Regions from separate parts of the Prevotella sp. lc2012 genome, predicted to be linked through region 3. Evidence: riboswitches for the same ligand, from Rfam matches in the RefSeq annotation. Region 3 holds a riboswitch; each other region holds the start of a gene.
What was found. Region 3 has a riboswitch for cobalamin ahead of BLU99_RS06535 (alpha/beta hydrolase family protein). Riboswitches for the same ligand answer to the same signal wherever they lie in the genome.

Region 1 (2,270 bases), 210 kb from region 3:
TATACCTACGACGGCCGAGAACGGCTGTTGCCCGTGAGCAGTCTGATCGCTTATTTCTTCGAGACGTTCGACGCGCTGCAGACGGCGCAGATGCAGTGGCAGCGCTACGGGGCGGACGTGGAGGAGATGCTCGACAGGTGGGACCGCTGTCGGCGGATGGCCAGTGAGGTGGGCACGTTCATGCACCTGCAGACGGAGCGTTACTTCCGCGACGGGGTGTTCGACACTGTTTACTCCTTTGTCGACGGGGAGGCGACGGTGCCTGTCAGCATCGAGCGGGAGAAGGCGCATTTCCTGCGTTTCGTCGAGGAGCATCGTATCCGTCCCTATCGCCAGGAATGGCCGATCTACGACCTGGACCTGAACATCGCGGGGACGGTTGACATGATCTGTCGTGAGGACGACGGCTCGTTCACCATCTACGACTGGAAGCGGAGCGGGAAGGTGGTCGACGCGGCGGGGGTCCCGCTGACGGAGGGCTTCAACGGGAAGACGGGCTTCAACGGTATCAGTCTGCCTGACACGCCTTTCTATCACTACTGCATCCAACAGAACCTGTATCGCTATATGCTCCAGAGGGATTACGGCATCCGTGTGGGGGGGATGAACCTGGTGGTGCTCTGTCCCGACTATCCGACCTACTACAGGGTGGAGGTGCCAGTGATGGATGAGGTCGTGGAGCAGATCATGGCGGCCTGTCATCAGCATGATCTCGGCCACAGACTGCTGCGATAGGTCGTTTTTTTCCCAATATATTTCCTACTTTCAAGGTTTTTATTTATTTTTGCAAACGAATCGGTTCACCCTTTGGGTGATGAAAAGGGAATCGGGTGAGAATCCCGGACAGTCCCGCTGCTGTAAACCGTCTTTATCGGCACAGACAAATGTCACTGAGATTTTTGGGAAGACGTCTGATGCCGGATGGTGAAGTCAGAAGACCTGCCGATGGAAAGCCTCTCGCTCCGCTTCTGGGGTTAGGCGGGGTGGGAACACAAAAAGTGGAAGTGAAGAGCGAACCGTGTCGCCTGATGCAAAGGGCATCGCTACTACTACTGTCTTGTTTCTTATGTCTTCATACGACAGCACAGGGCAAGTTGGATTCCGTACAGCACATACGGGAGATCGTCGTCGTGTCCCGTCCTGCCATGCGTGAGGTGGTGCCCAGTCAGAAGCTGAAGGGGGAGCAGCTGGAGAAGCTGAACACCCATTCCGTGGCCGACGCGCTGCGCTATTTCTCGGGCATCCAACTGAAGGACTATGGGGGTGTGGGCGGCATCAAGACGGTGAACATCCGTTCGATGGGTACCCATCACTTAGGTATCTCCTACGACGGGGTGGCACTGGGGAATGCACAGAACGGACAGATAGACCTCGGGCAGTTCTCGCTCGACAACGTGGAGGAGGTGACGCTCTACAACGGTCAGAAGAGTGCGATATTCCAGCCCGCCAGCGACTTCGGTCATGCGGGCTCTGTCTATATCCGTACGAAGGCGCCCGACTTCGCCTCGCATCATGAGCAAGGGGCCGCGCGCCACTACAGACTGCGGATGAAGGCGCAGTATGGGTCGAGCGATATGTTCCGCTTCTCGACCCTATGGGAGCAGCGGCTGTCGGAGCGGGTCAGCTCGTCGCTGAGCACAGGCTTCCTGACGGCCAGCGGAAAGTATAAGTTCCGTTATGAGCGCCGCTACCCCGATGGGACGACGGCATGGGACACCACGGCCATCCGACAGAACGGCGATATCCATGCCGAGCGGGTCGAGGGTAACCTCTACGGGCGCCTCTATCAGGGCGGTTGGCAGGTGAAGGGCTATCTCTATCATTCGGCCAGAGGCATCCCTGGGGCCATCGTGAACAACGTGTGGCGGCGCGGGGAGCGGCAGCAGGATCTGAACACGTTCGTGCAGGCGGCCTTCGACAAGAACGTGGGCGAGGGGTTCAGCACTCGGTGGCTGGCGAAGTATGCCTACTACAACACGCATTATGTGAACAAGGACACCACACAGTTGCCCGTGGACAACCGCTATCGGCAGCAGGAGCTGTATCTCTCGACGGCCAACGTGCTGGAGCTGTTGCCCAACTGGAGTGCCTCGCTGAGCTATGACTTCAAGTGGAACAAGCTGAATGCCGACATCTATAACTTCGCCTATCCGACCAGGAGGTCTCATCTGGTGAGTCTGGCTACGGCGATCGACTACAGGCATCTGAAGGCACAGGCTTCGGTGCTGGCTTCATTCGTCAACGACAGGACGCATCGGCGGGGTGCCTTT
Region 2 (2,270 bases), 580 kb from region 3:
GGTGAACGACTTCGACTGCCAGCCGATGGGCCGGTAGAAGTATTCCGTGATGAGGAACCGCTGATACTGGTAGCTCGAGAGCACGAATTTCAGTTCGTTGTTACGACGCGTCCAGTAGAATCCGTACAGATCGCTCTCGAAGTTGAGGCTGATCATGTAGTCGAGGTTAATCTCATAAACCGCATTGTACTGGTCGTCGGTCAGATCGAGCTCATAGCCCATCTTGTCGGTCAGGTACAGCGCATGGCTGCGTGCCTTGGAGAAACTCATCGCTTGGGCGGAGACGGCTATCGCCATCATCGCCACCAAAGTAATCATCAGTCTTTTCATGATCATCGTTTTTTAGTCGCTTTTTCATCGGCAAATATACGATTTAGTCGATAAAAAAGAAAAAATAATCGACGAACAGGCCGATTATGCGTTTTTTCTCGTATGAAGCCAATACGGTCTTTGTCGGTGATCGGGGAGTTGGTCGTGGACGGTCATGCCGTCAGGCATGCTTGTTCTTATAGACAATCAGCAGCGTGACACCGATGAAGGTCAGCAGGAATTCTATAGCGACGATAATAACATAACCCATAGTGCGAAGTTTTTTTGGTTTCTTATTCTACTGCAAAGATAGATGATTATCCGACGTGGGAGACGCTTCGGTTATTAGTTGTTCCGAACGAGACTATCGGAAAAAGCAATAACCGCCTTTTTTCTGTGGGGATATTTTTGTTTGTTTGTTGAAAATGTGTATCTTTGCACCTGTGATACAGAGATGTGTCGCCCGTGAAGGTGCACTTAGCTGTGCTTAATTGGGAATGTGAGTGAGAATCTCCGACTGTCCCGCAGCAGTAAACTCCATTATGGCTCTCAGGCAGAAAAGCCATTGCCCGTTTGGGCGAGAAGGCGCTTGGGAGTGGAGGAAAGTCTGAAGACCAGCCTTTGTACGGAATGATGCCTGATGCTCTCGATGTAAGGGCAGAGGGAAAGAGTATGACAGAAAGTGAATCGTGAGTTATGGAACTGCGACAACTGAGGTATTTCCTCAGGCTATCCGAGACGCTCAATTTCTCGGTGGCCTCGAAAGAACTGTTTATCACCCAGAGCACGCTCTCGCAACAGATCCTGAATCTGGAGCGTGAGCTGGACCAGCAACTGTTTATCCGCAACAGTCATGAGGTGCTGCTCACCGAGGCGGGCAGGATGCTCCTGCCGCTGGCCCGTGAGAGTGTGTATAAGGTGGACAACTGTTTCCTGAGGATGCAGGAGCTGAAGAACATGCTGACGGGCGAGCTGAATATCGGCGTCACCTATTCGTTCAGCAGCATGATCTCGGAGACGATGATCGACTTCCTGAAGAAATACCCCAAGGTGAAGCTCAATGTGTTCTATGCGTCGATGACAGACCTGATAGAGCGACTGCAGCGCCATGAGCTCGACTTCGTGGTGGCCTTCAAGCCGACGGAGCACAACGAGCATATCGAGAGCCGACTGTTGTTCGACAACCGCCTGGCGGCGATCGTCAATGAGCACCATCCGCTGGCGGCCAAACAGGAGGTGACCCTCGACGAGCTGGAGCGCTACTGCTTCGCCCTGCCTGCCAAGGGACTGCAGGCCCGCCATGCCTTCGATCAGGTGCTTCTGCATACAGACCACCATTATAATGTCAAGGCAGAGATCAACAACGTGTCGCTGCTCTTGAAGCTGGTCCGTCAGACGAAGTTCGTCACGGTGCTCGCCGAGGCGACCATCATCGACGAGACGGGCCTTCGTGCCGTCCCAATCAACGTGCCGTCGTCCAGGATGGAGGGCTGTATCCATGTGCTCCGCGACGGTTATATGAAAAACTCCACACGAGCTTTCATCCAGATGCTTGAACAGTGTACAGAGGTTCTTAAGAACAGGCTGTATTAAGAAAGAGTAGCGCCATTTTCTCTCTCTCTCTCGTGCGCTACTCTTTTTCCATTCCTTAGATTGTCAGGAAAAACTGCCTAAAAAAACGTTCGTCTGAAGTTGCGAACTAGAAAAACCGAGGGGCTCTTTAGTCCCCTTCTTGCCCTGTTTAGGTGCACTTTTCCCCTGTTCGGTGGAGAGAAGGGGCCTACTTTGGGTGGGGGTGCCTTCTAACAGTTAAAGAGATGGTCTCCACGACCGAAAGGAATGGCACTTACGAGTGAAAGGGATAATCTCTTATAGGGTATAGAGATAATCCCTTTCACTCGTAAACCCTATCTCCACGACTCATAGGCCCTATCTCTTTGAGGGAAAAAACCTACCCCTTT
Region 3 (2,270 bases):
GGCTGTCGGACCGATCAACCAGAACATCATGAGCCGCAGTGGCACCTGGAGGACCAACAGGACAAAGGCAATACCCAAGGCGATGGCCATCGAGCGTAACAGTAAACGTCCAACCTCCGGGAGGTCACGCCGACCCAAGGCCTGTGCTGTCAGTCCACTCGAGCCCATCCGCAGGAAACCGAAAAGCCAGTAGACCAGGTTGAAGATCATCGAGCCGACCGCCACCGCCCCGATATAGACGGCACTACCCATGTGTCCCACGATGGCCACATCGATCATCCCGAGCAAGGGCACGGTGATATTCGATATGATCGATGGCAAGGCGATCTGCAAGATCTGTCGGTCTCTCTGATTCATTCGTATGCAAAATTACGAAATATCGCACTCCCACCGCACATTTTGCAAGAAAAAGTGCATTTTTTCTCGTTTTTCTTGTTGAATTAGACAATTTTATCTATCTTTGCACCCGACAGCCCGAAAAGCTGTCCCATCAGGGTTTGCTTAACCGCAATTAATTGGGAACGTGAGTGAGAATCTCCGACTGTCCCGCAGCTGTGAGCTCCCGTATGGCTCTGAAGTGAGAAAAGCCATTGCCCATCAGGGCGAGAAGGTACTTCAGGGTGGAGCGAAGTCAGAAGACCAGCCTTGAATGGAAGAAGCCGACAATCCTCGATGTAAGGATGAGAGGCAAAACGAATGCCTTTGTTGGGAAAAGTCAGTAATAGTTCTGGAGTTCGTGTGGACTCTTTGTAACGTTACATACGTGTATTATTATATAGGTTTGTGAAAGAGACCCAGCCGCGAGGCCCGGTCTCTTTTGATGTTTCTGTATTGCCTTACACGACACGGATGTATCATTTTAATACGTGAAATGACCGCATGACACTTTGAGCATGTCTAATCATACATTCCAGCCATCCTACTCCAACGTTTTCCGCTATCTTTGCAGTATTATTATCTTCACTAATCAATTAACATATGAACTGGAAAAAAAGACATTATCTACTACTGGGTCTGGTCTTCATGACCATCGGAGCATGGGCACAGACAGAAGAGTTATGGGTACAGAATGGGGAGCGTAACATCTATGGTGTGCTGAACCATCAGAAAGAGACAGGTAAAAAACAGCCATTGGCTATCATCGTGCACGGCTTTAACGGTTCACACGATTGGGGTCGCAACTACTTCGACACATTCAGCTCAATGGGTTATATGTGTTACACGTTTGACTTCCCCTGCGGATCGGCAAACAACAGGAGCGACAGCAACACGATGAACATGTCGATCATCGACGAGAAGCACGATCTGGAGGCCATCGTGAACTATTTCAAGAAGCGCCCGGATGTGGATGCCAGCAGGATCGTACTCGTGGGCGAGAGTCAGGGCGGACTGGTGGCGGCCCTCACTGCCGCTGAGATGCCAGAAGATATCAGTCAACTGGTGCTCGTCTTCCCCGCCATTGCCCTAGGCGACAATCACGACACCCGTCCTATAGAAAATATGCCGGACACCACCCGTATCTGGGATGTGCCTTTGGGTAAGCGCTACTTTATGGAACTGCGCGACATACACTCCTTTGATGTGATAGGACGCTACGAGAAGCCCGTCCTAATCATCCAGGGTGACAACGACAATGTGGTACCGCTCTTCAGCACACAAAGAGCCGCGAGGAGATATAAGGATGTCCGTATGCACATCATCCACGGCGCCGGCCACGGCTTCAATGCCAAGGAGTTTGAGGAGTCGCTTCAGCCAATCAAGAACTTTATCAAACACGATTAATTATCTGATTGCGGCAGATGCCATTATCAAAAGAGACCCAGCCTTATAGCTGGGTCTCTTTTGATATTCTATGATGAGCGACAAACAGCTATCATTCTTCACTTTTCTTTTTCGCTTTTACGAGGAAACGCCATGAGAGGGAAAGCATGTAGTACTGCGGGATACAGTTCCGCCAGGTCTCGGTTTTCCCCTGTGCGTTCATGATTAACTGTGTATTGGAGAACTGATGCAGGATATCGAATCCCTGTAGTCGCACAAAGAGTTTTCCTTTGCAAATAGCCTTACTAATCTGGGCATTCCACACCCAGTCGGTGGTGTTCATCTCCGTCTGATGATAGCCCCGACGAGCAAACATCGTAATGTCTGATGTGAGCTGTGCGCCCCACGGTAACTTCACCTGCGCATTAGCCCCCAGGCTGTAGTCGCCAGCCCGGATATGAGTGAAACCACTCCGTTTGCTATCAATGAGATAGTAATCGGCACCACCA

Region 1: another riboswitch for cobalamin. It lies ahead of BLU99_RS05675 (TonB-dependent receptor); the one in region 3 lies ahead of BLU99_RS06535 (alpha/beta hydrolase family protein).
Region 2: another riboswitch for cobalamin. It lies ahead of BLU99_RS04420 (LysR family transcriptional regulator); the one in region 3 lies ahead of BLU99_RS06535 (alpha/beta hydrolase family protein).

The regions. Positions count from the first base shown of each region.
Region 1 covers NZ_FNUF01000002.1:419,341-421,610, reverse strand. The annotation lists gene BLU99_RS05680 (hypothetical protein) at 1-735, shown strand, start outside; cobalamin riboswitch at 780-962, shown strand; gene BLU99_RS05675 (TonB-dependent receptor) at 1,029-2,270, shown strand, end outside.
Region 2 covers NZ_FNUF01000002.1:51,919-54,188, reverse strand. The annotation lists gene BLU99_RS04425 (hypothetical protein) at 1-330, opposite strand, end outside; cobalamin riboswitch at 762-947, shown strand; gene BLU99_RS04420 (LysR family transcriptional regulator) at 1,006-1,902, shown strand.
Region 3 covers NZ_FNUF01000002.1:627,928-630,197, reverse strand. The annotation lists gene BLU99_RS06540 (MATE family efflux transporter) at 1-357, opposite strand, end outside; cobalamin riboswitch at 477-663, shown strand; gene BLU99_RS06535 (alpha/beta hydrolase family protein) at 979-1,782, shown strand; gene BLU99_RS06530 (porin family protein) at 1,874-2,270, opposite strand, start outside.